Regions from separate parts of the Thalassotalea ganghwensis genome, predicted to be linked through region 1. Evidence: riboswitches for the same ligand, from Rfam matches in the RefSeq annotation. Region 1 holds a riboswitch; the other holds the start of a gene.
The links. A riboswitch is a leader RNA that binds a small molecule or an ion and turns the genes downstream of it on or off. The one in region 1 is predicted to bind molybdenum cofactor.
Positions count from the first base shown of each region.

Region 1 (16,750 bases):
ATAACCGAGCATTTGCAACTCACCTGCTCTTGATATTTGTTCTTCTACACTATGCCTGACAATAGGAACCAATCCATTGGCAATAAGAGCACCATTGTTTAGGTTAAATCGTTTGGCAACTAGTGAAAATGAGTCTGTTAAGAAGGTATACAAAGGGTTATAAGGATCGGTGGAGTTTAGATCAATATCGACCAAATTAAGAATTTGCTCAGTAATGGTTAAATTAACAACGGCATAAGTAATCGAGGAGCTTTGCTCTGGAAACTCAAATTGATATTGACGATAGCGGTCGCTAATATGTTTTAGTTTATGCGCTTTTTTATTGATGCAACCTTTATTTTTGGCAAATAGATCATAAGTAAGATGTTGATGATCTCTTACGCGAATGCTGTTGGCGTCTAGTTTAAATTGCTTACTATAGTCGGCAAGAAGCTTTAGCACTCGCTTATGAAAATGGGCGGCGTTTTTACGTATGTCATCGCCATTTGCCAGGAACACTAGAGTGATTTTATTTGCTCTTTTTGATACATCGTAAAAGGCATTTTGTAGGTGATGCTCCTGAGGATTGTAATAAAACAGTATTTGTTGCCTAGTTTGCCATTGATGCATATCTTGACTATATCTAACCCTGACCAATTTATCATTGGCAACAAAAACAGTACTTTCTAGTTGATAATCGTGACTGAGAGTGAACAATGCTTGCGATAAACTTTGGTAGAGCTTTTCGTATATTCGTTCACTGTCATTTAGCAGGTCAAACTGGCGTATAAGTTCATCTGTTAACGCGAATTCGGCCAAAATATATTGGTTATCTCTTGCCGATGTTGGGATATAAGCTTTTTGAGCGGCACTACGTTTACGTACGATCGACATTTACTATTCCTACAGTCACGCTATTACGCGGTTTTCCTAAATCGGAATAATTATAAGGCTTGCTTATGACAGAATTATGTCAATTATCTGGTTGCTTTAACAGTAAGCAGGTGCTTACTGCTGCGGTAAATGATACGTGACTATTTGATTTCGTCCGTTACCTTTCGCTTGATATAACGCGGTATCGGCTTCAATGATGGCAGCGTCTAAAGATAAGTCATCTCTGACATTGGTAACACCAATACTGGTCGTAATCGCTTTACTTAATCCGAGTTTTTGGTAGGGAAAGTTAGCAATACTGTCAACAATCTTTTGATAGATAACTCTGGCTTTTTCAGGCTCTTTGTTGGCGAGTAATAATAAAAACTCTTCTCCACCTAAACGACAAAATATATCACCTTCACCAAGTAGCTTTTCAATGGTTTTTACCGTCGCTTTTAGTACAGAGTCTCCAATGTCATGTCCATAGGTATCATTGATACTTTTAAACTTATCTAAATCCAAAATTGCAACGGATAAATTGATATCACCTGTCCGATTTTTAGATTTTTTAAATAATGTTTCAGCTAATTCTAATCCTGCGCGTCGATTTAAAATACCGGTGAGGCTATCGGTATTTGCAAGTGTTCTAATCTTCTTGAGTAGGATAAAGGTCCAAATTAGAAGCCCTACTAATAAAATAATAAATATCGATAGAACCATCAGGTATTGGTTTTTCGCTTTGATTAATTGCTGTGACAAAGAAAGCTTTTGCTGCTTTTTTTCATTCTCAAGAGCTAACGCTTCGACAACTTGACTTTGCTCTTCAGCATGAGCAACTTTGGTCGAACGTTGAGAGCGCACGGCACCTTGACTATCACTGTAATTTCTAACGGCTTTGACAATGCTCTTCGCCGCATTATATAAGGCGTCGATATCATTATTTTTGTAGTATAAATCAAGGTTTATGTTATCAACTTTAAACAAGCCAAAGATATCATTGTTCGCTTTATAAACAGGTAAAACTTCATCAATTATCGCTTGTGCTCGCTCAAATTGTTTTAATTCAATTAATGCTTCAGCCATCATTATTTTAGCATTACTGATAATGTCAGGTCGCAGTCGCTGTGAATGCTCCAGAAAACTATCTATATTATCAACCGCTTCTTTGTAGTTTTTTAATTGAAAATTCGCAGTAGCTAAATTTTCGAGCACACCTAAAAAACGGTCGTGTTTAGGAGTAATCTCATCTCGCTCTAGCAATTCAGTCAACATCACTTTTGCTTCTACCGCTGCTCCTTGGGCGATTAGCGACCGTGCTTCAAGTTCTTTAAAAGCAATAAGTAAGTTATTGGCTTCAAGTTCTGTCGCTTGTTTACGACCAACTACGATAGCATTTTGAACTTCCTTAAAGTCTTGGAAGTTCAATCGTAAATTTGCGATGTGTAAAAGCATGTTCAAGGCTAGGTAATACTCTTCTATGTCTTGCCATTGACTATAGTTAGTAATGGCAATATCTAAAGCGATGTCCGCTGCTTGGCTTCCGAGGTAAGCGTAGTAGAGCATGTAGTTGTAGTAAGCCGTTAGCAAACTGTCGTCAAACGAATTAATGGTAGACTCCATTTGCTGAAGTGATGGCAGTGCTTCAGCCCATCGACCTTGAACAAACAACTTTCCTGATAAAAGCAATTCTAACCAAACTTGGTTAATCGGTTTACTGCGATCAAGTATGCTTTGTGAGCGTTCAATGTAGTAATCGATAGCAGGATAGTTATTAGCAAGACTAGCGGTATTTATGGCAAGAATGATCCAGCGAAGCTTTTCTTTGTTGGTACTAAAGTTTACTTGTATCTCCAAGTTTTTCATGCCTTTTAGCGCCAAATCAGCATCAGTGTAGGAAAGTTTTTCTAACTTATTGAGTTGTTCATTAAAAGAGCTTGTATACGCTGTCGATGGCATACTAATCATCGTAATGAAAAACATTGCCACAATATTGATAAAGTACTTCTTATTTATCATAAATTAGTTTATCCATGTTAATAATTAGCGATCAGCTACAGCCTATTTTCCTTGAGGTAATTATCAAACGAAGCTTACTCTTGATTTGTTCAATTAAAGTTTTGCTAGTGTGATCAGAGCTAGCAACAGAGTAATCGTATTGTTATTACTTTTATGATGATGATCTTCGTCGTTAATGTATTAGCTAGAATCTATATTTCTATCGATTTTATTTCTATTAGTTGCATAATGTTAAAACAATAATCTAGAGTCAAGTTTTTATATGTTATCAAGCGAAAATGAGCTGCGTATCGCGGTAAACCAAATCATGCCTTTTGGCAAGTATGCAGGAAGAAAATTGCTCGAATTACCTGAGCCTTATTTAGTGTGGTTTCATGCCAATGGTTACCCAGAAGGCAAGTTAGGGCAGCAATTGGCATTAATGTATGAAGTTAAGCTTAATGGACTAGAGGCGTTAGTAAAGCCATTAGTTAATCGATAGTATTTGTACGGAGGTTAAATTTTTTAATTATTAAAACTTTTTACTTATGTATTACAGTTATATTGCGATTTTATTAACAGCCTGTTTTTTAAATCGATTATTTTTATTTTGGTTTTGTGTGTTTTTTCTACAGCAGTATTTCACTTTATCAAGTCTGTTCACCACATGAAAAGTGCTTGCAATGACCTCTTATTTGTTCTTAAATCAAAAGGTCGATAAATTTCCTTTGTCGACCGTAGAAGTCAAAATAAAGCTATACTTATCAATAAGTTATGGAGTGAATCTATGAGAAGACAAAAAAGAGATCGTTTAGGTAGAGCGTATTCAAACGGTTATCAAGCAGGCCTTTCCGGAAGAAATAAAGAAAATTGTCCTTATCAAAATAGCGATGCAAGATCAGAATGGTTAGGGGGATGGCGAGAAGCCATTACCGATAGAAATTCAGGGTTATTTAAATAACAAACAAGATACTAAAAAAGCTCCGAAAGGAGCTTTTTTAGTATCTAAAAGGCAAAAAGTACATTTAACTATTTATTTACTTCTAAATTATCAACATTTTTATTCATTAAAGCGAGTGCTTGATGCCACTCTTGTGGTGTGTTGCAGTTTTTCAAGAGCGTCGGTGACTGCACGTCTAATGAAATGTGAGCGATGCCACTGATAAACGCTTTTATACTTGGACCTTTGTTATTTGCAGATTTAAGTAAGTGCATGAGGGTTTTTAGCATTTCATTGTTGCAAGGTAGATACAAGGGAAGGGGAGATTGTTTAAAGAAGCAAGCTTTGTTGGCATTTTCACCCGTACGTAATAGCTTTTTCAATAGACAAGGTGTTATCAGAGGCATATCAATTGGCAGCACTAAAATAGCGGATGGCTTTGTTTTGTTTACTACGCTATAAATTCCAGATAATGGACCAAGGTTGGCAAAGACATCAGGAATATCATGTTGGTCGCCACTGACAACAACCTTATCGAGCGAACACTGAGATAAAAGGGCGACGGCATATTCCAACATAGATTGATTACCGAGTCGTAATGAACCCTTATCTATACCCATTCGAGTTGATTTTCCTCCTGACAATACAACACCTAAGGTCATTTTAACCACCAATTGTCGAGAAGTTTTCAGTGGCTCCAACCAGTTTGTCGTGAAGAAAGTGACTAGACTTTTTATCCATCAGTAGTTGCCTTAAATACGGTGCGAGCTGGTTTTTATTATCGTGTGTTAATAAATGCCGAAGATCATGCCCTTGTTCGGTAAAAAGACAAAGGTGCAGTTTGCCTAAAGCACTCACTCTAAGTCGATTACAGCTGTGACAAAAATCTTTGCTATAAGGCATGATCAGTCCGATGTTGCCTTGATAATCATCATGTGAGAATTCTAATGCTGGGCCTGAGGTTTTATCACGCGCCAAAGGGCGCCAACCATCATTTAGTAGCCTTTGTTTAAACTCATCACCAGCAACATGTTCCTTAGCGAAAAACTCTGGATTGTCGCCTGTTTGCATTAATTCGATAAATCTTACCGTAATTGGTGTTTGTTTGACCCAGTCTAAAAAGTAGTTAAGTTGCTTTCGATTGAAAGTATTCATCAAAACGGAGTTAACTTTTATCTTAGTCAAACCAAGTGCAATAGCATTATCGATACCTTTGAGTATTTCGGGTAACTTATTATGGCCAGTAATGGTATTGAAAAGGCGAGGATCTAAGCTATCGATACTCACATTAAGTGAGGTTAATCCAGCTTCAACCCAAGTAGGTAATTGTGTTGAGAGTTTATATCCGTTGGTGGTAATGGCAATGTGGTCAATGTGATTAATGTTTGATAGGGTTTCTATCACCTTCGGTAAATCTTTTCGCAGGGAAGGCTCCCCGCCAGTGATCCTAACTTTTCGAGTGCCTAAGGACGCAAAGGTTTCTACCAGTACTTTTATTTCTGGTATCGATAGAAAGTTGCGCTCAGAATTAGCTTGGTAACCATTCGGCAAGCAATAATCACAATTGAAATTACAAACATCAGTAATCGATAGCCGCAAGTAATTAAACGAGCGGCCGAAAGTATCAGTTAACATTTCACCTTTCCAAATGTCGGGAGGTTAAAGCGTTTCCAGTTTAACCTTGGTGATCTATTTGTGATCACGGCTTAAGCGGCATATTTATCACAACTTAGCCAGTTAAGCTCGGCGAATTTAAATTTGTTATAGTCTAGCGAAGTTAGCTTATAAAGTCTTCAATGTTAAACTATAGCGTCTAGCGCTTGTATATGCAGCTTTTATGAAAAAATGACAAGCTAAGACTTGTAACATTTTGCTTTTTTAATGTTATTACTTGCAAAAATTAACGATCAGAGTATATTACTGTTTATGTATACAGTTGTGGGTGTTTTTTAGTTAAGTACAATTGTACAGAGCGAATTGATAAATTATTAAGGGAAAGCAATGGCAGTAGAAAGTCGATTTGTCGTTATCAGAAATGGGGTGGAGGTTGAGACATTTATGGATAAGAAAGCGGCAGATGAATATGACAAAATGTTGGACATGGCGGATAATTTGACCGAAATGCTTCAAAAAGCCCCAATTGAATTATCAGAGAGTCTTCAAGAAGAGTTAAGTATCTATCTAGCTAAGCATAGAGAAGATGTGCTTATTGCGCTGCAAGCTAAAAAACCAAAAGCGGTGAAGAAAGCGCCAAGTAAACCAAAAAACGTATCTGAAGATAAAAGTAAAGAAGCTGCAGATTCATCGGCTGATGCAGCATAAATTTTTTGGTAAGGTAGAGTGGTACAGTACGAACTGATCCGCAGTGATCGAAAGTCATTGGCGTTAAAAGTGATTAATGGCAAAGTGATCATTCGTGCACCCTTTTACACTTCACAAGATTATATCGACGCTATTGTCGCCAAACGTAAGTCTTGGATCGAACAAGTTACTCAAAAGCAAGCTCAACAACTACCACTACAGAACTTTCTTACCCATAATGGACGCCTTTGGTTGTGGGGAAGGTTACATCGCTTAGTTATTCTTGAAAGTAAGCAATCGGACATTATTATTGATGATGAAACGGTTACCCTCTGCATTAAATCGAGCACCTACCAACGTATTAAAAATAACCATAAGTTAAATATCTATATAAAAAAAACGTTAGAACAATGGTTTGCTAAGCAAGCTGAACTAGTGATTCTTCCCAAAGTAGAGAAACTTAGTCAGCAAGTAGGACTGTATCCAAAAACTGTTAATATTAGGCAATTCAAGGCTCGTTGGGGGAGTTGCGATAACTTTGGTAAGATACAATTTAACTATCTGTTGTTAATGGTACCCGATTGGGTTATCGACTACGTGGTTGTGCATGAACTTTGTCATTTAAAACATTTAAACCATAGTCGAAAATTTTGGCAATTGGTCGCACAACATTATTCAAATGTTGAGCAGGCTAAAAAGTGGCTTAACCTCCATCAGGCTAAGCTCATTTGGCAAGGTGTTGATGCGCTAAATCCATTTAAAAAATAATTTCAGTGATCTGTTGTATCTCCTCGTGCGTACAAAAAATAACCATTGGTTTGAAACTTGCTTTGTTAGTTCACCATAGTTAGGCATTGAGAACGAGGGGATTGTAATGAAAACATACGATTATTGCTTAAAAGCAACGACGATTTACCTGTTATCAGCAATGGTTTCTCTAACTTTTATCACGGTTGTCTTGTTTTAGTGGTTAGTTTAAGGCCTTGCTAAATAATTTGAAAAGCTCAGTAGCGAAACGCTATCGAGCTTTTGTCTCTTTTCAATAACTTTATATAATTTTTATATTAGAAACATGAGCTTAACGATTCCGTGATTCAAGGAAAGATATTTGATGTTCAAAAAATGACAATAAATCGTCTTAGAGCATTAACACCAGAGTAATTTTAAGGTAAATTAAAGCGGTTAAAAAATAACAATAAAAAAGGATTAGTAATTCCATGAGCTCGTCAGTATTAATCTGTGATGACTCCAACCTCGCGCGAAAACAGGTGTTACGTAGCCTGCCAGAGTCGCTGAAATTAAATGTTGAGTTAGCTACTAATGGACAGGAAGCCGTAAACCTTCTTCAACGTCAAAATGTTGACCTTTTATTTCTTGATTTAACCATGCCTATTTTGGACGGCGTTGGTGTTTTACAAGCAATTAAAGACCACGATATAAACGTGTCTGTGTTTGTTATTTCCGCAGATATACAGCCTGAAATGCAAGCCAAGGTTTTAAGTTTAGGCGCAAAAGCTTTTTTGAAGAAGCCTATACAACAAGCGTTGTTAATTGAGCAACTAACAGATCATGGTTTTGTATGAAGCATTTTAATTTAAATGAAGACCAGCAAGATTGTTTACAAGAATTAATCAATGTTGCCATGGGACAAGCCAGTGATCAGCTAGCAAGGTATTTAGATACGTTTGTTTATTTGAAAGTACCAAGTATTGAACAAGTCAGTTCTATTAATCTCATAAATGCGTTAAACCCCTCTAAGGATGCTGTTGCCATTGTTAGTCAGGGTTTTTTTGGCTATGAGGGGATACGTGGTGAAGCGCTATTGGTTTATCAACCCAAAGATTCGGATCGCTTAGCCGATTTGTTGGGTTATGAGCCGGGTGAGTTAACACTGGAAGAACAAATCACGGATCTAAGTTCTATTTTGACAACGACATTTTTAAATGTCTTTGCCAGCCAAATAGATAACCAAATGTCTTACAGTGCGCCAAGATTGTTATCGTCCAAACAGGATGCGATGTCTGAGCATATTGCACAACAGTCGTTTAACTGGGATTTCGCTTTAAAAGTCAAAATTACCTATCAAGTGACCGATTACTCGTTTAATTGTGACATGATTTTGCTAATTCCTGAATCTGCCATCGTTAATATTACCGCGGTAATTGATCGTATATTGGAGTCCTTCTAGATGCTGGCAAATAACTTTTGTGCGAGTATTACTGAAAAATTGAACACGGGCATTTTGGTCATTGATCTAGACTTTAACATTGTCTTTTGGAATCGATTTTTGATGATTCACTCGAACAAAGCAGAACAAGATGTTATTGGTCACAGTATATTTGAAGTGTTTCCAGAGCTTCCGAAGCGCTGGTTTGAACGTAAACTCTCGAGTGTTATTGAACTTCAAAATCAAACATTTTGCTCTTGGGAACAGCGCCACCATTTATTTGAATTGCCCCATACAAGGCCAATAACGACCGACAGTGCTTTTATGGCACAAAATTGTACGTTTATTCCATGTATAGAAGATGGCAAGACTAATCAGGTTTGTATTTTAATTGAAGATGTGACTGATGTTTATCATTATCAAACCAAGTTAAACCTTGCGTTAGAGCAGTTGGCGCTGTCTAACCGTATCGACGGGTTAACAAAAGTATTTAATCGTAAGCATTGGGAAGAATGTTTAGCGAAAGAGTTTGCTAGAGCGCGTCGCTACCAACACAGTCTCGCATTGATCATGTTCGATTTAGATCATTTCAAATTGCTAAATGATACTTTTGGCCATCAATGTGGCGATAAAGTGCTGATAAAAGTCGCTAGTGATATTTCTGATCTATTACGCTCTTGTGATTTATTTGGACGATATGGCGGTGAAGAGTTTGCTGTGATTCTACCTGAAACTGATTTGCAAGGTGCTGTAGATGTTGCGGAACGAATTCGTCACGAGATCGCTAACATGAATATTAACTATCTTGATGAGTCCATTGACGTTACAGCAAGTGTCGGCGTCGCGGTGATTAACTCAGAAGATAGTCGTTATGAAGATTTGATTTCGAGTGCTGATATTGCCTTATATCAAGCTAAGGCTTCTGGAAGAAACTTGGTTTCGATTGCAAGAGAACCGGTTGAATGTGTATAAAAAACGAATATATTCAACTTGTCCTATCATTTATTCATAAACTATAACCATTTATTCAATGTTAGCTGTTGACATCTAACTGCGCATCAGGCATTTTAGCTTCATGAAATTACGTACTAGCCACATTACCATTATTATCACCACTACCATTCTCAAACGACTGGTGGTTATTGGCTGACGTATAAAAAAAATTATTTTATCAAAGCTCGTAACCACAAAGGTTTCGAGCTTTTTTGTTTTTAGGGGATGTAAAAATGCGTGTATTAAAATTTGGTGGTTCATCATTGGCAACGGCGCAAAAGTTTATGCAGGTTGCTGATATCGTGAATAACCAAGCTCAACAATCACCAGTAGCTGTGGTTGTTTCAGCACCTCAAGGGGTGACCAATCATTTAGTTGCAATGGCTGAAAATATTTCAGATGAGCAAAAACTGAAAGATGACTTAACCCATTTTAATACCGCAATTACTAATATTATTAATGATTTGAGTGCTCAGTTACCAGGCTTTACTAGCCAGCATGCTGAACAAGTACTTGCCAATTGGGAGCATAAGTTAGCGCGTTATTTACAGGGTGCGACGATGTTATCCTACTGTCCTGATCATATTAGAGCGATCATTATCAGTATTGGTGAACGTTTGAGTGTTGCTATTTTAGAGTCGGTGCTTAATGCGCAACAAGTTGATAACTGCGTTATTGAGCCTGAGCAATTTCTACGCACAAATGATGTCTCACTAAATGCCTTAGCCGATTTGGTATTGTGTAAAGAGCAATATAATCAGCATTATAGCAATTTAGCGCGAGTTGGCATTATGCCGGGCTTTATTGGCGTTGATAGTAGGGGCAATGTGACAACGTTAGGGCGAAATGGCTCCGATTATTCTGCGGCAGTATTGGCAGTATGCGCACAAGCTGAACGTTGTGAAATTTGGACTGATGTTAATGGTGTCTACAACGCTGATCCTCGACTAATTAAAGAGGCAAAACTACTTGATTATTTAAGTTATCAAGAAGCGATGGAGCTTTCTTATTTTGGCGCCAGTGTCCTGCACCCGAAAACCATCGGTCCTATAGCTCAATATCATATCCCTTGTTTAATAAAAAATACCAGTAATCCTGAAGCACCGGGTACGTTGATCGCTAATGAAACTGATCAACAAAAACAAGTGAAAGCGATTTCGAATCTTGATGATTTAACCATGGTAAATGTCTCGGGCCCAGGAATGAAAGGCATGGTCGGTATGGCAAGCCGAGTATTCGCGTCCATGAGCCGAGAAAACATCTCACTGGTATTAATTAGTCAGTCTTCAAGTGAATATTGTATTAGCTTTTGTATTCATTCTGAAGATGCGCAAGCTGCTGAACAAGCATTAAAGCAGGAGTTTGAATTAGAATTACTCAATGGACTTTTAGAGCCGATTAATTTGCAGCATGAACTGTCAATCGTATCTTTGGTTGGTGATGGTATGCATCATCAACAAGGCGTTGCCGCAAAGTTCTTTAGCTCTTTGGCGCAGGCACGTGTCAATGTCGTTGCTATTGCACAAGACTCTTCAGAGCGCAGTATTTCAGTGGTGATAGAAAAACGTAAGTGCACTGATGCGATGAAAGTGAGTCATCAAAACTTTTTCTCCCACCAACCAACAATTGATGTGTTTCTTGTTGGCTGTGGTGTAGTTGGTAGTGAGCTCATCGCACAAATTGCGCGTCAGCAACAAAAATTAAAAGCGCAAAATATCGTGCTAAAAGTTTATGGCTTAGCCAATAGTAAAGGAATGGTTTTTGATAAAGAGGGTATTAATCTCGAAAACTGGCAACAAGTACTCAATCAAAATCCTGTTGCGGTTAATGTTGAAAACATTAAAGCTTTTGTGAGAGAGAATCATCTGATTAACCCGGTGCTGGTAGATTCGACATCAAACGAGCAATTGGCAATGAGTTATGTTGATTATCTCAACGAAGGGTTTCATGTTGTAACACCTAATAAAAAAGCGAATACGGATTCATGGCAATACTATCAAGCGCTTCGAAAAGCTGCTCAGCATACCAATCGCCGCTTTCTCTATGAAACTACGGTTGGCGCAGGGTTACCTGTCATCGACACCTTACAAAGTTTGATAAAAGCGGGTGATGAATTAGTGCAGTTTGAAGGAATATTGTCTGGTTCATTATCTTATATTTTTGGTAAGCTAGACGAGGGCATGAAACTTTCAGAGGCAACGGCAATTGCCAAAGAAAATGGCTTTACAGAACCAGACCCGCGTGATGATTTAAGTGGTATGGATGTCGCACGTAAGTTGCTGATAATGGCTCGCGAAGCGGGTATGCAATTAGAGTTAACAGATATCGAGATAGAGTCGGTATTGCCTGAAGACTTTGATGATCAAGGTGATGTGGCGACGTTCATGCAAAACCTTTCCAAGGTCGATGAATGCTTTAGCTCACGTGTCGAAGTCGCTAAAGCTGAAGGCAAAGTGTTACGTTATATTGGTAATATTATCGATGGCAAATGTAAGGTATCGATCGAAGCGGTTGGAGCAGATCATCCTTTATATAGCATAAAAGATGGTGAAAATGCTTTGGCTATTCATAGTCGCTACTACCAACCTTTACCATTTGTGTTAAGAGGTTACGGTGCTGGCGCTGAAGTAACGGCGGCTGGGGTCTTTGGCGATTTATTAAGAACATTAGCTTGGGAGCAACAACACTAATGTCAGTATCAGTATTTGCACCGGCATCAATTGGAAATGTCAGCGTTGGTTTTGATGTTTTAGGTTTAGCGGTGAAACCGGTAGACGGTTATTTGCTTGGTGATATTGTTACCATAGCCGAATCAACGAGTGATTCACTTGAAGTTATTGGTGAATTCGCCAGTAAATTGCCCGGTAATGTAAAAGATAATATTGTTTGGGGCTGTTTAAGTTTGTTCAATCAAGCAATGAAAAAAGCAGGTCACAAAACGGTAAATGTCAGCATGACTTTGGACAAAAAGATGCCAGTCGGCAGTGGTTTAGGTTCAAGTGCATGTTCGGTAGTTGCTGCTTTAGAAGGGTTGAATCAATTTTATCACAAGTACTACCAGACTGGATTTAATCAACAACAAATGTTGTTGATGATGGGAGAAATGGAAGCTCAAATTAGTGGTAGTCTACATTATGATAATGTCGCACCATGCTACTTAGGTGGTATGCAGTTAATGGTGCCTGATGACAATATTATTAGTCGTTTTTTACCACAGTTTGATGATTGCTATTACATAATGGCGTATCCTGGCATTTCTGTTTCTACCAAAGCGGCTCGCGAAGTGCTGCCGAAAGAATATAGTCGTCAGGATTTGATTACCTTTGGTCAGCGTCTAGCAACTTTTGTCGATGCATGCCATCGTCAGGATAAACAGCAAGCATTTTCAGTATTAAGTGATGTTGTTGCAGAGCCATATCGCTGTCATTTATTACCTAAATTCTCTGAAGCAAAAGAATATCTGTTGGCGCAAGGGAGCTTGGCCGTGGGAATTTCTGGCTCTGGTCCAACGTTATTCTGTGTTGTCGATCACAAAGAAAAAGCACAGCAATTGGCGACATGGTTGAAAAATCATTATTTACAAGTAGCAGACGATGGCCATGAATATGGGTTTGTTCATATTTGTCAGGCAGATAGTCAAGGTGCCTGCGTTATATAAACCGTTTTTAAAAGTTAGAGAGAACCATAGTGAAATTTTATAATTTAAAAGAAAGTGATGAACAGGTTAGTTTTTCAGGTGCCGTAAGGCAGGGGCTAGGTAAAAACCAAGGTTTGTTTTTTCCAGAGTTTATTCCAGCTTTTGATGATATCGAGTCGTTATTAGCATTGCCGTTAATTGAACGCAGCGTTAAAGTATTATTGCCTTTTGTCGGTGACGATTTATCAGAAACACAGTTAACCGAAATAGTGACAGAGGCGTTTAATTTTCCCGCGCTGATTCAGCCTATTAGTGAAAATAGAGCCATATTAGAGTTGTTCCACGGGCCGACGTTAGCATTTAAAGATTTCGGTGCTCGTTTTATGGCCAAATGTCTGCAAGCATTTAGCAAAGATAAAAAGATCACCATCTTAACAGCGACTTCTGGCGATACCGGTGCAGCTGTTGCTCATGCTTTTCATGGCTTAGACAACATTCGTGTCGTTATCTTATATCCCAAAGGTAAAATTAGTTTATTACAAGAAAAAATGTTTACCACTTTAGGTGGTAACATCGAGACACTTGCTATAGAAGGGAGCTTTGATGACTGTCAGGCGTTGGTCAAACAATCATTTAATGATCGAGAGTTGGCGACGACTATTGGATTAAATTCAGCTAATTCAATCAATATTAGCCGTTTACTCGCCCAAATTTGTTATTATTTTGAAGCGGTCGCACAACTATACCGCCAGCAAGGTAAAGCAGGTTTAAATAACTTAGTCTTTTCTGTGCCAAGCGGTAACTTTGGTAATTTGACTGCAGGGTTGTTTGCTAAAGCGATGGGCTTGCCGATCAAGCGTTTTATTGCCGCTACCAATGCAAATGATACAGTGCCTCGCTATTTACAAACAGGTGAGTGGTCGCCTAATGACACGATTGCAACAATGTCTAATGCCATGGACGTCAGTAATCCGAATAACTGGCCGCGCGTTGAACATATGTTGATAAATGGTTTGGTTGACAAAGATTGTGTTAGCTCTGTCTCTATTGATGAGGAACAAACGCAAATGACAGTGATTGCGTTGGCAAAACTTGGCTACATTAGTGAGCCTCACGCGGCCGTTGCCTACAAAGCATTGCAATACAATGCGGCGGATGATGAATTTGGCGTCTTTTTAGGTACTGCCCATCCAGCTAAGTTTAAGGAGGTAGTTGAAAGCACCTTAGGGCAACCAATAGCATTGCCAAAAGAGCTTGCAGATTGTGCGAGCGAGACCATTTTGTCAAAAGATATGCTAGTAAATTTTGACAACTTAAAAGATTATTTAATTGCAGGAAATTAACCAAGTAATGTAAATTTCCCGTACATTCAAAGGCAGTATATACTGCCTTTTTTATTGAGTTTATTAATACCGAGACGTTTATTTTGTCCCCAATAAAGCCTAACTTACCGCCCAAGTGGCAAGCGTTTATTGCTGAGCAGCAACAACAGGAATACTATCAACAGTTAATGACTGACCTTGACCAGCAAAAAGCTGCTGGCGAGATAATATTCCCTGATGAGCATGATATCTTTAATGCATTTGCTTATGCTGATGTGCCCGATATCAAAGTGGTCATTTTAGGCCAAGACCCTTATCACGGTTTGGGAGAAAATGAAGTGCCGCAAGCCCATGGTTTAGCGTTCTCGGTGCCAAAAGGCATAAAGGCACCACCCTCCTTAGTCAATATTTATAAAACTCTAGCGTTGGATATCAAAGGGTTTGTTACCCCTAACCATGGCTGTTTAACTCGGTGGGCTGAACAAGGTGTTTTGTTGCTGAATACTGTACTGACCGTTAAAAAAGGACAAGCAAACTCCCATCAAAATTTAGGCTGGGAAAAATTTACCGATGCAGTAATTGATAAGCTAAATAAGGAAAGCTCTGGATGCGTATTTTTGCTGTGGGGAAGTCACGCACAAAAGAAAGGGCAAAGTATTAATCGAGAAAAGCATTACGTTCTGACCTCAGTTCACCCATCACCACTATCGGCTTATCGAGGCTTTTTTGATTGCCAGCATTTTTCCAAAGCAAATTACTGGTTAAAAAATAATGGGAAAAATGCAATTGACTGGTCACTTGAATAAAGGGTATTGCGTTACCAAAAAATACTGACCTACCTTGTTTTAAAACCAGTAGGTCAGCATTTTTCTATCACCCTTGCTTAGGCACTATAGTTCCATCACTTAGCGTGACGGTTTCTATCGTTCTACCTTTGCAATACTCGTCTAGCTTATTTGCTTCAATCGCTAAAACTTTTTTAGCGCGGTTAACTAGACTTTCAAGTAAAGGATTTGACACAGATAATAGCGATGTTTGCAATCTATGGGCATTACATACCTCAATAGGAATTTGAACTTTAATCAAGGCCTCTTTGCGCTCAATCATTTTATCTGTATTGATATAATGTAAGGTAATTAAACTATTATCGAGCTGGCTTTGCACTAAACCTCCATAAATAACATTGTATGCAAGCCAGCAAGCGATAAAAAATCCAAGAGTAAAGCTAAAAAAATGCTTTAAAAGTGTTGCTATAATTTTTGCAGTTTTAGTCATTTATGGCCTTTAACTTAAGTAATGTAGTGGCAAATTTTATCATATCTTATTTAACTAAAAAATTTCTTTAAGTGTGCGTATTGGGCACGTTTCTATGGTTTATGAACTACCATTTCCTGCTACAAAATTAGATTAGGGAATTTAGTTGTTGTTGAATTAAATGGAAATAGAGAAGGTAACCAAACGAATAAGTGTTGATAATTCACCAGAACATCATATGTCATAGCGATGTCGTTTATATCTTTACTCAACCTCATCTTTGCATAAAGGAAGTATTTCTAACGCCTAGTTTAACTTACTTATGTGTAATATTGTCGTGAAATAGTTGGCTATTTCTGCAAGAACACGCCTTGAATTAAGTAAAAGGTAATGTGCTAGAAAGCCACAGTGAGTTAAGAGTTTGATTTTATTGTTTTCGTGTAATTTCTCATGCAAACCTGAGGTGACTTAATCAACAGTTGCGTCGCTGTGCCTATTAGTACAAATCCTCACAGAGGAACTTAAGGTAAGCGTTGCTCTGTCATCTTGGTAGTTAAAGTGAATGAAGATATTACGTTAATTGAAATAGTTTTTCCCTTAATGCGTTTAAATGATGTTTGGTGAGTTGTATTTTTCTACTATCTTTGTTTTGTTGGGTTATTTTTGCTAAATAATTATTTATGTTAGATTTTTATTGTTGTCATTCTGTGTTTTGCTAAAATTTGATTAGGTTCTTGTTGTTAATTAGAGTGTGTCATGTCATTAGAGCAATATTTTTTACCATTTCGTCGTCATATTATTGGTCAAGATTTGTGTCATACCATTAACGGTGAGAAGCACCAAATTGTTTATGCAGATTGGACAGCGAGTGGACGGTTATACAGACCTATTGAGCGTTACATCACTGACACTTTAGGCCCATATGTTGCTAATACTCATACGGAAACGAGTTTAACAGGCCGCGCGATGACCAACGCTTATCATGAGGCTCAAAAAGTTATCAAAAAGCATGTTAATGCTTGCCAAAACGATATACTCATTACTGCTGGCACTGGGATGACCGGCGTTATTAATAAGTTTCAGCGGATATTAGGTTTGCGTATTCCAGAGCGAATGCAACCTCAAGTACATTTCGAAGAGTGTGATAAGCCGGTTGTTTTTATCACCCACATGGAACATCACTCTAATCAAACATCCTGGAACGAGTGTGATGTTACCCTAGAAATTATTGATCCTGATAGCGATGGGCTGCCATCATTAGCGCATTTAACGTTATTATTAGAAAA
Region 1 is NZ_JBQRUM010000009.1:143,332-160,081, reverse strand. Features, by position in the region: gene ACSLUH_RS11315 (DUF3083 family protein) at 1-873, opposite strand, end outside; gene ACSLUH_RS11310 (GGDEF domain-containing protein) at 988-2,871, opposite strand; gene ACSLUH_RS11305 (DUF3820 family protein) at 3,134-3,352, shown strand; gene rmf (ribosome modulation factor) at 3,638-3,811, shown strand; gene mobA (molybdenum cofactor guanylyltransferase) at 3,880-4,452, opposite strand; gene moaA (GTP 3',8-cyclase MoaA) at 4,454-5,425, opposite strand; molybdenum cofactor riboswitch at 5,412-5,551, opposite strand; gene ACSLUH_RS11285 (YebG family protein) at 5,792-6,112, shown strand; gene ACSLUH_RS11280 (M48 family metallopeptidase) at 6,131-6,859, shown strand; gene ACSLUH_RS11275 (response regulator) at 7,309-7,674, shown strand; gene ACSLUH_RS11270 (chemotaxis protein) at 7,671-8,279, shown strand; gene ACSLUH_RS11265 (GGDEF domain-containing protein) at 8,280-9,230, shown strand; gene thrA (bifunctional aspartate kinase/homoserine dehydrogenase I) at 9,485-11,941, shown strand; gene thrB (homoserine kinase) at 11,941-12,909, shown strand; gene thrC (threonine synthase) at 12,939-14,231, shown strand; gene ung (uracil-DNA glycosylase) at 14,315-15,016, shown strand; gene ACSLUH_RS11240 (hypothetical protein) at 15,084-15,485, opposite strand; gene ACSLUH_RS11235 (aminotransferase class V-fold PLP-dependent enzyme) at 16,221-16,750, shown strand, end outside.

Region 2 (16,750 bases), on a different contig from region 1:
ATGAGCAATAGGAAGAAATCGTATACTGACGTAACTTCCATAGCACCAAGATTCTTGGGTTTAAAATAGGTAGAACCTTTAGGAGTATTGGTAACGTTTGCGTAGTAGACAAACGCAAATAATAAGCTTATTAACCCAGTTAAGCCGATAGCATAACGCCATCCATCTTCGCCACCAAACAATACTGCGATTGTTGGTAATGTAAATGCCGCAGCAGCAGAGCCAAAGTTACCCCATCCACCATAAATACCTTCGGCGGTTCCTAATTCATTATGAGGGAACCACTCAGATACCATGCGAATACCAATAACAAAGCCAGCGCCGATAAAACCGAGCATAAAGCGTGCAATGGCGGCTTGAGTAAAGTCGTTGGCAAAAGCAAACATAAAGCAAGGAATTGAACATATCGCCAATAAGGCCGAATAAACTATCCTCGGACCGTATTTATCGGTGAGCATACCAATAATGACACGCGCCGGAATAGTTAAGGCAACGTTTAAAATCAATAGCGTTTTGATTTGATCTTTGGTTAGACCTAAAGATTCTTTAACAGCGGCCAGTAGTGGAGCAAAGTTGAACCAAACAAGGAAGGTGATGAAAAATGCCATCCAGGAAAGGTGCAGTATTTTCATCTTACCGCTGAACTTGAGTATGTTAAATTTGTCTGTGGACATAGGGGTAACTCCGTTTTAACGTAATTTGTTAACGTGTTTCGTTGTCCTCATTATCTTATTGACCCTTCTAATAATATTGACCTAAATCAAGTTTTCTAGCAGTGCTAAAGTTAGTGCCAAAGCCTGATACCTATTAGGGGTAACTGCGTTGAATGCCCTGCAACTATTGTGTACTGGGAGGAGGCTACCTATTAAGTGATAGGGGAGGTAGGCAAGATTTTCTACTTGGATACTAAGAGGTATTGCAACTCCAGTATTTGTCATTGAAAATACTAGTGCTTTTATAATCGAATATTTGTAAATCATGCAAACTCATCATAGCAAAGCCAATATCGCACTCATACTTGCAACGTTAACCTTTGCAGCAAATTTTTCTGTATGGGTCTTGTATGCCGTGTTAGGTATTCAGTTAAAAGAGGATTTGCTACTTTCTGCTACGGAGTTTGGTTTTCTCTTGGCAGCGCCAATGTTGACTGGCGCCATTCTTAGGTTACCCGTTGGCTTTTTGGTGGAAAAATATTCTGCGAAAAAAGTTTTCTTAGTGCAAATGGCAATCTTAGTGCCACCACTGCTATTACTTCGAACAGCAGATACCTTGCTTGACTACATGATGATTGGCGCTTGGATAGGTATTTCGGGCGTGTCTTTTACCATCGGTATTCGTTATGTTGTTGATTGGTTTGAATCCAAATATCAAGGTACCGCCATGGGAGTGTTTGGTGCAGGCAATGCCGGGGCCGCGATTACTTTGATTATCGCCCCTTATATTATTGAGCATTATGGCATGTCGATGATCGGACCTTTATATGCCGGTGGAATGCTTTTCGTTATTTTACTCTTTGCGTTTATTGCACCTGAAACACCGAGTTATTTAAAAGCACCTGAGCATATTAAGTGGCGTCAACATTTAGCCCCTTTAAAGCAGCTAAAAGTTTGGCGCTTTGGCCTATATTATTACTTTGTTTTTGGCAGTTTTTTAGCGTTAACTTTATGGTTACCTCATTATTATGTGGCAGCATATGGCTTGACCATGCAGCAATCGATGGCGCTCACTTTATTATTTGTGGCAAGTTCAAGTTTAGTGAGAGCTGTGGGCGGATGGTTTGCAGACAAATATGGTGCGAGAAAAGTTAATTGGGGTGTTTTTTGGGTGTGCCTTGTCTGCTTGTTCTTTCTGAGTTATCCACCGACAACCATGGTGATTCAAGGTGTCGAGAAGCAAGTGAATGTTCATATAGAGATCAATGTTTGGTTATTCACGTTTTTAATTTTTACTATCGGTATCGCTCAGGGGTTTGGGCGGGCGAGTGTTTATAAAATCATTTATCAATATTACCCAAAACAAATGGGCAGTGTTGGTGGCATTGTCTCGATGGTTGGCGCCCTAGGTGGCTGTACTTTGCCAATTATGTTTGGTTTGGCTGTTGATTTTATTGGGGTTTATACCGCTTGTTTTATGCTGCTATATGGTGTGTTAGCGACATGTATGGTGTTGATGTATTACGCCAATCAGCAAGAGCAGTATCAGCAGCGAATAGCCCATGCGATCGAACAAAACTTTTTAGAGCGAGAATAAGTAAACACTATGCTAAATATAACTGATGTAGCACAAGAGCAAAAAATTACGCCGTTTTTTCGCTTGGGCTTCCGACCTTTCTTTTTATCGGCTTGCCTCTTCTCTTTAATTGCTTTACCGATTTGGTTAGCTTATTTGATCTTTCACATTGATGTTGCGCCTTATGGTGGCAGTTTTTGGTGGCATGGTCATGAAATGATTTTTGGTTTTGCTGTCCCAGTAATCGTTGGTTTTTTATTAACAGCAGTACAAAACTGGACCGGTATTCAGGGAGTTCGAGGTGGAAAACTGGTGCTACTCTTCGGGGTTTGGTTGTTAGGTCGGGCACTACTGTTGTTTAATCCGGCTAGTGTGCCCCCTTTATTAATAGCGCTAATTGATCTGATATTTTTACCAGTAGCGGCTATTATGATCAGTTGGCCTATTGTTAGAATCAAGCAATGGCGAAACTTGTTTTTCTTACCGCTTTTATTACTGCTTACGCTAATGAATGCATTAAGCCATTTGTCGGTTATTTCAGGAGAAGCTTATCCTGCTGCGATGTCCCATGGACATTATGGGGCGATCATGATCATCACCGCGGTTATGGTAGTCATGGGGGGAAGAGTTATTCCTTTTTTCACCGCCAATGCGACCAAAAAACCGCGTAAACCGGCGCACTTATGGTTAGAAGTAATCAGCTTAATAAGTGTTTGGATGGTGACGTTTTGGTTTGTCTTTGGAATGAACTTTTCCATTACTACCCAATACCCCATTGGCTTTTTAGTTTTGATTGCAGGCCTGAGTAACCTCATGCGATGGAGTCGATGGCGATTTTTTTCGACATTATCTAATCCGTTACTTTGGTCTTTGCATATCGCCTATTTATTTATTCCCGTCGCCTTTTTGTTTCTAGCTGGGCATTTGTTGTTAGGATACTTTTCGTTGAGTACCGTGTTGCATCTTATGACCGTAGGGGCAATGGCTAATTTAATCTTGGCCATGATCGCCCGGGTATCACTTGGTCACACAGGAAGAAAACTTGAACTGCATGCTGTCATGCCATTTGCTTTCATTTTAATGATATTAGCGGCGCTGGTACGTTTTGTGGGTACAAGCTATGTGCCACAATACTCGACTATTGTTTGGTTGATAACCGGGGTGCTGTGGTTTGTCGCTTTTGGAATATTTAGTTGGGTATATTGGCCAATATTAACTAAACCTCGTGCAGATGGTCGACCTGGCTAGTCGTTCCACAGATGGAGCAGTTAGTTGCTTTGACGATATTAAATGTTTGAGTATCCATCGCCAATGCGTCGACTAACAGTAATTTCCCAAACAAAGGTTTACCAAGTGAAGCAAGCACTTTTATAGCCTCTATCGCTTGAATAGAGCCGACCATTCCAACCAACGGTGATAATACTCCTGCTTCAACACAAGTTAACTGTTGTTCACCAAAATGTTGGCTTAAACAATGGTAACAAGCACTTTCTGGTTTCATGTCGAATACCGCGACTTGACCTTCCATGCGGATGGCTGCACCGCTAACCAAAGGCGTTTGATGCGCAAAGCAATATTGGTTAATTTCATTTCGCGTCGATAAGTTATCACAGCAGTCTATCACCAAATCATGCTGGCTAATCGCTTCGCTTAACCGAGAGTCAGCTAATCGGGTCTCAATCGTGTTGATGGTAACTTCACTATTAAGCGCGGTTAACGATTGCTTTGCTGATAAACATTTAGCTTGACCAATATTGGCTTCACCGTGAAGAACTTGCCGCTGTAAATTGGAACTATCAACATGATCATCGTCGACTAAGGTTATTTCACCAACCCCCGAACAAGTTAGATACTGAGCTACAGCACACCCTAAACCGCCTACCCCAATGATGATGACTTTGCTATTCCAAAGCTTTTCTTGGCCGTCAATATCCATGGCTTTTAGCATAATGTGTCGACTGTAACGCATTAGTTGTAAGTGACTCAGTTCTTCTTTTGGGGTATTCGACATATGAAATCTCAATCATTTCTTTCAGTGGTAGGTACTATAAATCATTTGGTAAAAGCTTCAATCTCACGCTGTGAGTAAGGTGTTACCTATACGGTGGTATAGTGCCAAGTTAGTGGGAGTAGTGGCTGCTTTTATTTGATTTAAATCAATTAATTTCAAGTAGAGCCGAGTATGGTGGAAGCATAAAAATCTGTGCTGGCTCGTTGGCACCTTAGGTGATTTAGCTAGGTGACTTAGATGAGCTGGCCATCCAATTTGCTCTACTGGAGAGATAACATGAAAGCACAAAAACGACTACCTCTAAAATTAACCCTACTTGCATCTACAATAGCTTTGGGTCTGCCGGCACAAGCAGAGGTGCTTGACAGTATTTCCAAGGCAGTTAAAGACTCGACGACCAATGTTAATCTACGCTATCGCATCGAAAGTGTTGACCAAGATGGCATAGAAAAGGATGCATTGGCGTCGACCTTAAAAAGTCGATTAACATGGAAAACGGCACCGATTGACGGTATCAGTGTTAATGTTGAGGTGGATAATGTGACTGCCATTGGTACGGATAATTATAATTCGACCGCCAACGGAAAAGGGCAGTATCCGGTCGTTGCAGATCCTGAAGGGACCGACTTAAACCAAGCAAACCTAAAATATAGTGGTGAGCAATTAACCTTTATTGCAGGTCGTCAACGTATCGTACATGACTCACAGCGCTTTATTGGTGGTGTTGCATGGCGACAAAATGAGCAAACTTTTGATGCGACTCGTTTTATCTATAAAGCATCCGATGCGCTTACACTTGATTACAGTTATGTGTTTAACATTAATCGCATATTTGGCCCCAATGACGGTGCACAACCTGCTGATTGGCATGGCAACTTTCATTTAGTCAATGCCAAATGGATAGCCAGTAAAGATCATAAGTTTACGGCATTTGGCTATTTACTTGACAATGAAGTGGCTGCAGGAGCCTCAAGTAATACCGTTGGCATCGATTATAGTGGCAATTTTGGCGCAGTGACGGCCAATCTCAGTTATGCCAAACAAACCGATGCCGGCGACAATAGCAATGATTTTAGTGCCAATTACTATAAAGCGGAACTTAGCGGCAAGCTCGGAGAAGTAAAGCTTAGTGCAGGTATTGAAGTGCTAGGCAGCGACAATGGCGTCGGTTTTAGCACGCCTTTGGCTACGTTGCATAAATTTCAAGGTTTTGCTGACAAGTTCTTAGGCACACCAGGTAATGGTATTGAAGATGTATATCTATCGGCAGTCACCAAGGTGTCAGGAGTTAAGTTAGTTGCAACCTATCATGATTTTAGCGCGAGTGAAGGCAACATGAGTTACGGCACTGAAATAGATTTGGTGGCAGCATACAAGTTCAACGAGTCAACCAGTGGTTTATTAAAATTTGCTTCTTATGATGCTGATGAGCTAGGTACGGACACTACCAAGCTTTGGGCTATGATGACGTTTAGTTTTTAACTGAAAACTCAATATGATCTACCTCTTTTGAGGTAGGTCACTATCTCTTTTGCTAAATTGTTTAGTTGAATCTGATTCGCTAAGCTGCGGTTAAATTAAAAACCTAGCATTTTTGCCTAAGCGAAAGTATGGCAAAAATGCCGTAACCATTTAAGTTACCGGGCAATTCGAGAAATTTAATTGCTTCCCGTATTTGGAAAGGTGTTTTAAGTGTAAATGTTATCAGTGGATTCTTTATTCACTGCTCACTTGTCATCTTGCCAATAAAACAAAGTAGGCAGGATTATGCTCTCAGATAACTTTGGTCGTCATTTTCAATATCTAAGATTGTCGATAACCGATGTCTGCAATTTTCGTTGCAATTATTGCTTACCCGATGGTTACGATTGTAACCAAGATCGTAACTTTCTGACGTTCAACGAGTTAGAGACGTTAGTAGCGGCATTTGCGCAGTTAGGTATGAAAAAAATACGTTTGACTGGTGGTGAGCCTGGATTGAGAAAAGATCTTACCGACATCATAGCGTTGTGCCATCAAACCGATGGAATTGAAAAAGTTGCTTTAACGACAAATGGTTTTAATTTGGCGCAAAAAGCCAATGAATGGGCGAAAGCAGGACTAACTGCAATAAATGTCAGCGCTGATAGCATTGATGCAAGGCTGTTCTCGGCGATAACAGGAAGCGACAAACTCGCTAATGTATTAAATGGGGTCGAGCAAGCGGCACAAGCAGGTATCGAAAACGTTAAGCTTAATGCCGTTCTGCTGAAACAGTTTAATTTTTTTCAACTTCAAGATTACCTCGCATGGATCAAACAACGAAAGGTGACTATTCGATTTATCGAACTAATGAAAACTGGCGATAATCAAGCGTTTTTTGACCGTAATCATGTATCTGGTGAAGAGATAAAAACAAGGTTGCTGGCTGACGGCTGGCACCAGAAAATTAGACACAATTTGGATGGGCCTGCACAAGAGTTTACTCACCCAAACTCGATGGGGGGTGTAGGTTTAGTTATGCCGTATAGCAAAGACTTTTGTAAAAGCTGTAATCGTTTACGAATGTCTGCGCAAGGTAAATTGCATTTATGCCTGTTTGCGGATGCTGGTTTTGACATCAGACCTTGGCTTTCCTCTGGAGATGTGCGTGGCACCAAAGAAGCGATTATCGCCGCGTTACAAAATAAAGTTGCTGCCCATCAATTACATCAAGGCTTTGTCGGTGGCACACGCCACTTGGCAATGCTTGGGGGCTAGCCATGAAATTACCACTACATATAGATTTAGTTGGATTGATACTCGCTGGAGGAAATTCAACGAGAATGGGAACAGATAAGGCACAATTATCGATTGAAGGCCATTCGATGCTTGATCGAACAAAAGCCTTATTAAAAGCTGTCGGTGCTGAAACGATCTTGATCAGTCGCAATAGAGCGGGCTATTTAGCCGACAAATATAAAAATGCAGGGCCAGTAAGTGGTATTTATACAGCGCTTGAGCACTTGCTTGCCAGTAGAAAGAGAAAACAACCTCAAAATACGCTACAAGCGTTGCTCATCATGCCAATAGATATGCCTTTACTTGATCAATCTCTCTTATCAGAGCTCGTGCTATGTGGTGCGGAAATGCATACAGCATTATGTTTTAAAGAGCACCCTTTACCATTGTTTTTACCTGTGTGTGAAGAAGCATTAGAGTGCGCAAAAATCGTTGTAGAAAGTGAACATCGTTCAGTAAAACGCTTTGTCAGTATACTGAGGTGTTCAAGTATCACCACGAAAGAGCAATTAAAATTTATCAATACCAATGATCCGGTTCAATGGGAATTTGCCGTTGAACGCCTTACCAATACAGGACTATCGTAAATGTCACATTACCAATTACCCTTTACGTCGCTCAATATAGCCGTGTTGACTGTTTCTGATACGCGTGATGAACAAACCGATACATCGGGCGCTTATTTTGTTGAAGCTTTGCTCGAATCAGGGCACGAGTTGATCGATAAAACCATCGTTAAAGATGACATTTATCAAATTCGCGCGGTGGTTTCACAGTGGATAGCTAGCAATGATATTCAAGCGGTTTTAGTGACGGGCGGGACAGGATTTACCGCGCGTGACTCAACTCCTGAAGCAATGATGCCGCTTTTTGACAAGCAAGTTGAAGGATTTGGCGAATTGTTTAGACAAGTTTCATATCAAGAAATTGGTACCTCAACATTGCAATCAAGAGCGATCGCTGGCGTGGCAAATGGCACAGTCATTTTTTGTGTACCTGGCTCTACTGGCGCTTGTAAAACTGCTTGGCAAGCCATCATTAAGCAACAGCTCGATGCAAGCCAAAAACCTTGTAATTTCGTACCGCACCTGAAAAATGCGCGTCAACAATGTGAATCGAGAGGCTAATCATGCTTACTCACATTAACCATCAGGGACAGGCAAATATGGTCGACGTTTCTGATAAACAAATTACTCAGAGAACGGCACGTGCAGAAGGCTATATATCGATGTTCTCAGACACTTTTCAAGCGGTGGTCAACAATCAACATAAAAAAGGCGATGTTATAGCAACTGCAAGAATTGCGGGTATACAAGCTGCAAAGAAATGTTCGGATTTGATCCCTTTATGCCACCCGCTAGCGCTGACCAAAATCGATGTGAATTTTGACTTGGATGAAACGTACAACCGCATAAAAGTGACAAGTTTCTGTAAGTTGTCAGGGCAAACCGGTGTTGAAATGGAAGCGTTAACAGCGGTTACTGTTGCGCTATTAACGTTATTTGATATGTGTAAAGCCATGGATCCTATGATGGAAATCTCAGAAATCAAGGTCGTGGATAAAGCTGGTGGTAAATCAGGGCACTGGGATAGAAATCAAGAATTAAGTGAGTGAATCAATGATAAAAGTTAAATTTTTTGGGCAACTAAGAGAGCAGCTCGATTGCCAAGAAATCATGGTTGACCTTCCTGAGCACCGTTGTGTTGACGGCTTACTTGAAAACTTATGTCAACAGTCGGAAAAGTGGGCGCGTTATTTAACTGCTAATCAGGTACTGGTTGCGGTTAATCATACGATGTCTTCTAAAGAGCAACAAATTAATCAGGGTGATGAAGTAGCGTTTTTTCCTCCTGTCACTGGGGGCTAGCGAATGATTAGCGTACAGCAGGAAGATTTTGATATATCGAGTCAATACCAATTACTTACTCAAGACGCTGAAAGTGAAGGTGCAATTGTGATGTTTACTGGCTTGGTGCGTGACTTTAATCAAGGCAGCCGTGTTGCCAATTTAACATTAGAACATTATCCCGGTATGACAGAGAAATCTCTTGTAGATATTGTTATGCAAGCTAAGCAGCGCTGGTCATTGGGCAAGGTTAGACTAATCCATAGGGTTGGGAAACTATCACTTGCAGATCAGATTGTCTTTGTAGGGGTTTCAAGTAAACACCGAGAAGCGGCATTTGAAGCCTGTCAATTCATTATGGATTACTTAAAAAATCGCGCACCGTTTTGGAAGAAAGAAACCACTCAACAAGGCCAAAGATGGGTGAATTTTAATCAAAAAGATAAAGAAGCTGCGGATAGGTGGGAGTAGCTTCTCTTCTTTTGAAGCATTTATTTTTCATTGGCTTATAAGGCCCTAAAGTGATGAATTTTCAAATGCCGTATAGAACGTATAAAAGACGGTCAATAACTTTCAAATTCATGCTATTAACTTTATAACCCGGTCGCTCAATTAACTTAATTTCTGCGTCATTATTTGTTAGAGCAAAAGCAGTTATCCCTCCATTTCAACAGAAACCGTTCAATAAGAGTTTAATGGCATGAACTTTATAATTTTAAATCATACACCTATACTAGTTCTGTGCGCTCTAATGAACATGATAGGAATGTAAATGATTGGAAAAAATCGTGATTTAGAAGCTGAGAACATGGTGCTAAAACAAATGCTTCAGCAACTTACAGAAGAGCGCGATAAATACAAAAAGTTATTTGAAGTGTCTGGTGATGCTCTCTCTATTATAAACTTGGATACAGGCAAGTTTATAGAGTGTAATCAGTCCGCTGTTGAAATGCATGGTGTGGGAAGTAGTGATAATTTTATCAATTTAACTCCTTCAGAACTATCACCTGAATATCAACCATGTGGCAAGCGTTCGGATCATATGGCGGGTGAATATATAACAAAAGCAATGACGGAAGGCCCGCAACTTTTTCAGTGGACTCATTCTCGGCTCGATGGTTCTACTTTTCCTTGTTTAGTGTCATTAACAGCACTACCACTTGGTCAAAGTAACTTAATTCTGGCGATTGGTCGAGACATCTCTGAACTAGTTAAAGCTCAAGAAGACCTGAATGAAGCATCAATGAAGAAAAAGGAACTTGAGCGAGCTTATTTAGGGGAAAAAGAAAAGTTTGAAAAGTTCGTCGACCTTGCACCTGTGGGTATTGCGATAAACTCAATTGCTGACGGAAGCTTTGATTTTGTTAATGACACCTTTAGCGATATTACTGGTTACAGTGTTAATGAGTTGAACCAAATGGATTATTGGCAACTCACCCCTAAGAAGTACGAAAAACAAGAGTTGGAACAGTTAGAGTCACTAAATAACGTGGGGCATTATGGCCCATACCTCAAAGAGTACATCCATAAGTCAGGCGATACTTATCCCGTCTTGTTGTCTGGCATAAAAATTACAGATAGCAAAGGTGCAACATCGATATGGTCAGTCGTTCAAGATATGTCACAGCAAAAGGAAATTGAAAAGCAAATACAAGATTCAAAAGATATAGCGGACAACTTGGCATTAAGACTTCAGTTGGCAAATGATTCCGCTGGAATTGGAGTATGGGAGTGGGATTTGATATCTGGTGAGTTGGTTTGGGATAAATGGATGTATAGACTTTATGGTATTGCTGAATCACAATTCTCAGGAGCATATGAAGCTTGGGCTAATAGTGTTCACCCTGATGATATTGAGTACGCCAAATCAAAATTAGAAGCAGCAATTGATGGCTCGGACGTTTATGCCCCTGAATTTCGAGTGGTTCATCCTGACGGAAAGATTAGATACATTAAAGCGAGTGCAGAAGTGCTAAGGGATAGCAACGGTAAAGCCCTAAAAGTAGTCGGTGTTAATTATGATGTCACTGAAAAAACAAATGCTTTCCAAATATTATCAAGCGCCAAAGAGGCCGCTGAAAGTGCCGCCAAGGCAAAAAGTGACTTTTTAGCAAACATGAGTCATGAAATACGTACTCCAATGAATGCTATTCTAGGTGGTTTACAACTTCTTAAAGACGTTAAATTAACACCTGATTTAAAACAAGTGCTCAACAATGCCTCATTTTCGGCCCAGTCTTTATTAACCATCATTAATGATATACTCGACTATTCAAAGATTGAATCAAATAGTTTGGAGCTAGAGCAAGCGCAGTTTTCATTAACAGAAGTGTTGGAATCGGTTAAGTACGACTTAGATGCACTTGTAAGCGCCAAACGAATTAAGTTCTTGGTTAAGGAAAATAAGAATTTTGTTGAATATTGGTTGGGTGATTTGGTTAGGGTAAAACAAATCATCCTCAATATGGCTTCTAATGCTGTTAAGTTCACCGATGTCGGTAGCGTAAAAGTTAACGTAGGCTGCCAAAACAAAGAAGGACTACCTGCACTTTTTGTAGAAGTAATAGATAGTGGTATTGGTATGAGTGATGAAGCAATCTCAAGGATATTTGAGCGATTTACCCAAGCCGATACCTCAACTACCAGAAAGTATGGTGGCACGGGTCTGGGTATGTCCATCACCTTACGTCTTATTGAAATGATGGGGGGCAACATTGAAATTACAAGTAAGGAGGGAGAAGGTACGAAAGTTGAAGTTATATTGCCTTTAAAACAAGTTCAGATGATTAAGGAAGCAAAAAAACAAAAATCATTATCCGCACCTAATTTATCCAATAAAAAAATACTTATTGCTGAAGATAATCGCATTAACAAGGTTTTGATAGAATCGATGTTGAAGGCTACCTATGCCAAATTAACCATTGTTGACAACGGTCAACTCGCACTTGATGCCCTTGAGGAAGAGTGTTTTGATTTAGTCTTAATGGACATTCATATGCCTGTTATGGACGGTGTTGAAGCTCAGCGGCGCATAAGTACTATCAATCCAAATGTACCTGTTGTAGCTCTAACTGCAAACGTGATGAAGCAGGATGTAGAGAGCTACCTTGCTCAAGGTTTTGTTTCTCATGTTGCCAAGCCTATTGATATTAATGATTTGTATGGCTCCCTTAAAAACATCTTCGGTCAATAATTTTAGGGCTAAATACGTAAGTGTCAGTTAACTCGTTGTTTTCCAAAAATGAGTTAATTGAACATCCGCTATCGAAACTAAATTTAAGATGTTCAATTGCTGTTGAACGGCCAAGTTTGGGGCTTTTCTGAGATTCGGCAACGAGCGAAAACGGACTTTTGAAATTAGTATTTTAGAATGAAGTTATTGACTAAAAATTATAAGTTCAGCATTCTCTAATGGATACAATAAAACAAAAGGATTTGAATATGCTAATAGCTAGACTTAGCTTAAAAATACTTTCTATCTGTATATTTCTATTTTCGGCAAGTGCCACCTCGTGTGAAAAAGCTCAAATGATAGATTATGACTATCAGATAAAAGAAACTTTGGGTAATGGTTATTCAACTTTTGGTAGATTATGGCTACTCGACAAAAAAGAAAAATGTATTAATTCATCGAAATACGGTGCTTGTATAAGTATTGAACCAATTGAAGATGCAGCAAGTTTAACGATTAAAATAACCAAAAAAGAAGGTACGTCTTCTACACATTCTCAAAAAATTAAATACAACTCCTCTGAAGTTATTCGATTTAATACTATGTCAATGGATGTATATCTAAAATTATACGTAAGTAATACCATTGCAGATTTAAAAATGTCTGGAAGATCTTGCGATAATGGTTTTCCGAATATACCTAGACAAGTTACACGTAAAGAATTAAATAACATGTTTCGGGGATAAGAGGTAATTCAACACTATTTTGGACATAAATGAGTTAGAGATATATATACTCCCTGAACAGCTAAAGGCTCTGGTGTTGCTTGATGTTTTGTCGAGTTGAGAGTTCGTTCGAATGTAAAAGTATATCTGTTCTTAGTTTTTCTGAGTTTTTATAAATAACGAAAAAAGCCACTGAACAATTAGAAAACTTAATAATATAGAGTGCAGGGGAAAATATTCCCCTACTAATTATTATAGAGTTGAAGCTAGCTGGTGCTTATAATTATGCAAGGCTGATTTTGCTGCGTTGTATTTTTTAGAATTGTTTTTAGTTAACTTTTCATTGTATTGAATAAATTTCTCTATTGCTTCTTCAGCAGAAACTATAGAATGCTCCATAGACTCTGCAGTTCTTGTGTTAAACACTAACTCCGTATCAACAGACTCATCTAAAAATATTTTATAAATTCGTTTTGTATTGAGTCCAACTTCAAACTTTACACCATCATTATCTTGAATCTGACGCTTCTCATTAATAGGAATATATCTAAACTCAATAATTAGCTTATTTTGTTCGTCATCGAATAATGCTCTTACTGCATCAGGTACATCATATGGAGAAAGCATAAAATGAACACGCCTAGTGGGTTTTGTATTAGTTTCACTTTGTGTGATAGTTGCAGTATCAGTTTCAATCCATCTTTTCATTATGCTAAGTCCTCAAGTAGAACCCCTAGAGTATTAATTATAGTTCTAAAAGCTTTTTCTGTTTCGACTTTATCAATCCCAGTTCTATTTTGGCTATCTAACACCACAACGCCCCACCTATTACCTGAAGCTGTTCTTACTGGTATTGCCATAAGAGAACGTGATAACTCTTTACCATCTTCAATATACGAATTAACAAGCACTAATGGAATATTAGTTCTTGTGCTGTATTTTCTTCTATTTTCAGAATTAGAAGCTGAACTTAGGCTAGGCAAGTTTTCAACATGAACTGAATAATCACTAGCCCAACATTGCCCAGCTACGCCTTCAGCATTTCTACCTTCATCAGGAACATGAAATACTGTTTTAGTATTCTTACTTAAATGCCCAGAGCGGAGTACAGGAACTAACCAACCTGTGCTTGGGCCTTTGCCTTCGATAATTGACTTAAAGCATGAGTATAAGTTCCAATTAAATCGGCGCCAACACCATTTTTTATACTTAAACAATGTAACTCTGTGTGAGTCATTACTGTCTTGCTGTAAATTGGCAAATGCTATTGATTGAAGCTCGTCTATTTGCACTTGCAACGCTTCCCAACAAACTTTATTGCCTTTTCGAGTCCAATACGTCCCCAGCCAAAATAAAAAAATTAATGCACCATAAGCAAAAAGAGAGTGTTCTTTTACAAACCCAAAATATTTATGAAACGTCGGATGTTCTAGCTTGTTTACTTTTCCAGCCCACTCTATTGAAGCGGCCATTAAGGGAGTGAAATAGCCAGCAAGGGTGATTAATTTTTCACCTCGCTTATGATTTGTACTTATTTTGTCCGTATTAATTATCAAAGTGAAACAGCTTCCGATGTCGTTAAAATTGTTATTAATATGAGTTTTAAATTTCTATCATGTTTTATCATATTTAATATCTATTTGCGACTTTTGGTATGAGCTACTAATTACTATTTCCTGATTTTTAGTTTTATTTTTGTCATTCTAGGCTTTCGGTGATTGCCTAATCTTAATCGGCAACTACTAACTCACAATACAATCCAATTTGAAAAGATGCAGAAACGAGTTACGCTGATGATCCGCTTCTGGCAATTAACGGAATTAACTCACAGAACTTATTTTACTCTATTTATTAACTAATTATTTTTTTTAATACTTAATTTAATCGTCCGAGTACACTATCAAAAAGCTGTATGTTCACCTGCTCGTCCGCTTCACATCCTTGATGATCAATTGGCAACACGATATAGCAGTTTGCTTGGCTAATCGACGATAAAATACCAGAACCCTGATGAGAAAGTGGTGATACAGATAGCTTACCTTGAGCATTTACCGACGCTATTCCGCGTTGAAAATCCATACGCCCGGCACGCTTTTTAATTTTTGAGCTGGTGGTGGCAGATATAAGCATAGGGTCTTGATAACTGGTGCCCATCATTTTTCTAAGTGCTTGAACACCAAGTAAATGAAAGGTTACTGTTGCCGACACAGGGTTACCCGGTAAGCCAAAAAACACACTATCGCTTAATCGACCAAAAGCAAAAGGTTTACCTGGTTTAATAGCAATTTTCCAAAAATCAATTTGCCCTAATTCGGCTAACACCTCTTTTGTGTAGTCAGCATCTCCCACTGAAACGCCACCAGAGCTAATAACAGCATCAGCGTTTTGATTAGCATCGATAAAGGTTTGTTTTATCTTTTGGTAATCGTCAGAGATTATGCCGTAATCGATGACATTAACATTCATGTTTTCGAGCATGGCGATAATCACATGACGGTTGCTTTCGTAAATATCGCCTAATTCCAAAGACTGTCCAGCTGATTTTAATTCATCACCAGTTGAAAATACTGCAACAGTTGGTTTTCGTTTTACTTCCACTTGAGTAATACCGAGCGATGCAAGTAAGCCAATATCAGCACTGCTAAACAGGTGTCCCTCTTCAAAGACAATTTTACCTTGTGCGATGTCTTCTCCTGCATTACGTATATGTTCGCCAATTCGAAGAGGCTGATTTAACGTAACCCTATCTTCTAATACGGTGACGTTTTCTTGCATTTCGACGGTATTTGCCGAGTCGGGGACAACGGCACCGGTCATAATACGGATACATTCACCGGGTTGGAGTTCTTGTATGAATGGACTTCCCGCCATAGCCGTACCAACGAGTCTAAAGGTTTCACCTTGAGCAACCACATTATTGGTTGCGTTAGGTGCATTGAAAGCATATCCATCCATTGCAGAATTGTTATGAGCTGGGACGTTGATAGGGGATTTAATTGCGTGAGCATTAACACGTTTTTGGCAAGCTGAAACGGTGACCATATCTGTCCCTTCAACAACAGGTATGTTTTCCAGTAATTGCTTTTTGGCGATCTCAAGCGGCATTAAACCAGGAGTTGAACAACAATCGACCATAATATCCTCGAATTATCTCTAAATTAATAATTAAGATTTTGTTTGATAATTGACCATCCAAACAGCCGCTTCTACGCGAGATTTTAAATCCAGTTTCTTTAACAAATGTTTGACGTGTACTTTGACCGTGCCATCTGAAATATCTAACTCACGGGCAATGAGTTTATTGCTCAAGCCTTTGGAAATAAGTTTCAAAATTTCATACTCTCGACTGGTCAAAGATGACAGAATATTAGAGCCTTTCTTTTCCGGTTTGCGCAGTGCGCTGGCGAGTACTTGTGTGAGCTTTTCACTGATCACCATTTTACCTAAGGTAGCTTCTTTGATTTTTTCAATTAAATCGTCAGGATCCATGTCTTTAAGTAAGTAACCATCTGCGCCACTTCTAATGGCTTCTAATACATCTTCATCGTTATCTGAAACCGTCAACATAAGAATGCGCGATGATACGCCTTTTAGACGCAACGCTCTAAGCGTTTCGATGCCATCCATTCCTTGCATATTTAAATCCAAGGTAATTAGATCAGGATCGCAATCATCGACAATTGCAAGGGCTTCTGCGCCAGAACTAGCTTCGCCGACAATGGTTAATTCATCTTCTAATTCAATTAACTGTCTCAAGCCTTTGCGCAGCAGTGGATGATCATCAACCATCATAATAGCGACTTGTTGCTCTGCGTTCATAATATTCCCCTGTTCTAATCCTTTATACTTTGCCAGCACATACGATCTGGAAAGATTTATTTGATATGCATCAATTTTATCTACTTTCAACTCAGATAGCACCTTCATATTAGTTGGTAGTTAATCCTATTACTTTGTAGGTAGTTGCTATTAAACGCCTGTTTGTTGCTAGCCCTTATTCTTTGTG
Region 2 is NZ_JBQRUM010000006.1:214,627-231,376, forward strand. Features, by position in the region: gene ACSLUH_RS08500 (NarK family nitrate/nitrite MFS transporter) at 1-674, opposite strand, end outside; gene ACSLUH_RS08505 (MFS transporter) at 979-2,250, shown strand; gene ACSLUH_RS08510 (NnrS family protein) at 2,260-3,477, shown strand; gene ACSLUH_RS08515 (molybdopterin-synthase adenylyltransferase MoeB) at 3,446-4,240, opposite strand; gene ACSLUH_RS08520 (alginate export family protein) at 4,478-5,722, shown strand; molybdenum cofactor riboswitch at 5,811-5,943, shown strand; gene moaA (GTP 3',8-cyclase MoaA) at 6,008-6,979, shown strand; gene ACSLUH_RS08530 (molybdenum cofactor guanylyltransferase) at 6,982-7,587, shown strand; gene moaB (molybdenum cofactor biosynthesis protein B) at 7,588-8,127, shown strand; gene moaC (cyclic pyranopterin monophosphate synthase MoaC) at 8,130-8,615, shown strand; gene moaD (molybdopterin converting factor subunit 1) at 8,620-8,868, shown strand; gene moaE (molybdopterin synthase catalytic subunit MoaE) at 8,872-9,318, shown strand; gene ACSLUH_RS08555 (PAS domain-containing hybrid sensor histidine kinase/response regulator) at 9,620-12,040, shown strand; gene ACSLUH_RS08560 (hypothetical protein) at 12,259-12,765, shown strand; gene ACSLUH_RS08565 (hypothetical protein) at 12,997-13,452, opposite strand; gene ACSLUH_RS08570 (hypothetical protein) at 13,452-14,300, opposite strand; gene moeA (molybdopterin molybdotransferase MoeA) at 14,620-15,879, opposite strand; gene narL (two-component system response regulator NarL) at 15,910-16,563, opposite strand.
Region 2: it holds a riboswitch for molybdenum cofactor, as region 1 does, so the genes downstream of both, moaA (GTP 3',8-cyclase MoaA) here and moaA (GTP 3',8-cyclase MoaA) in region 1, are expected to answer to the same signal.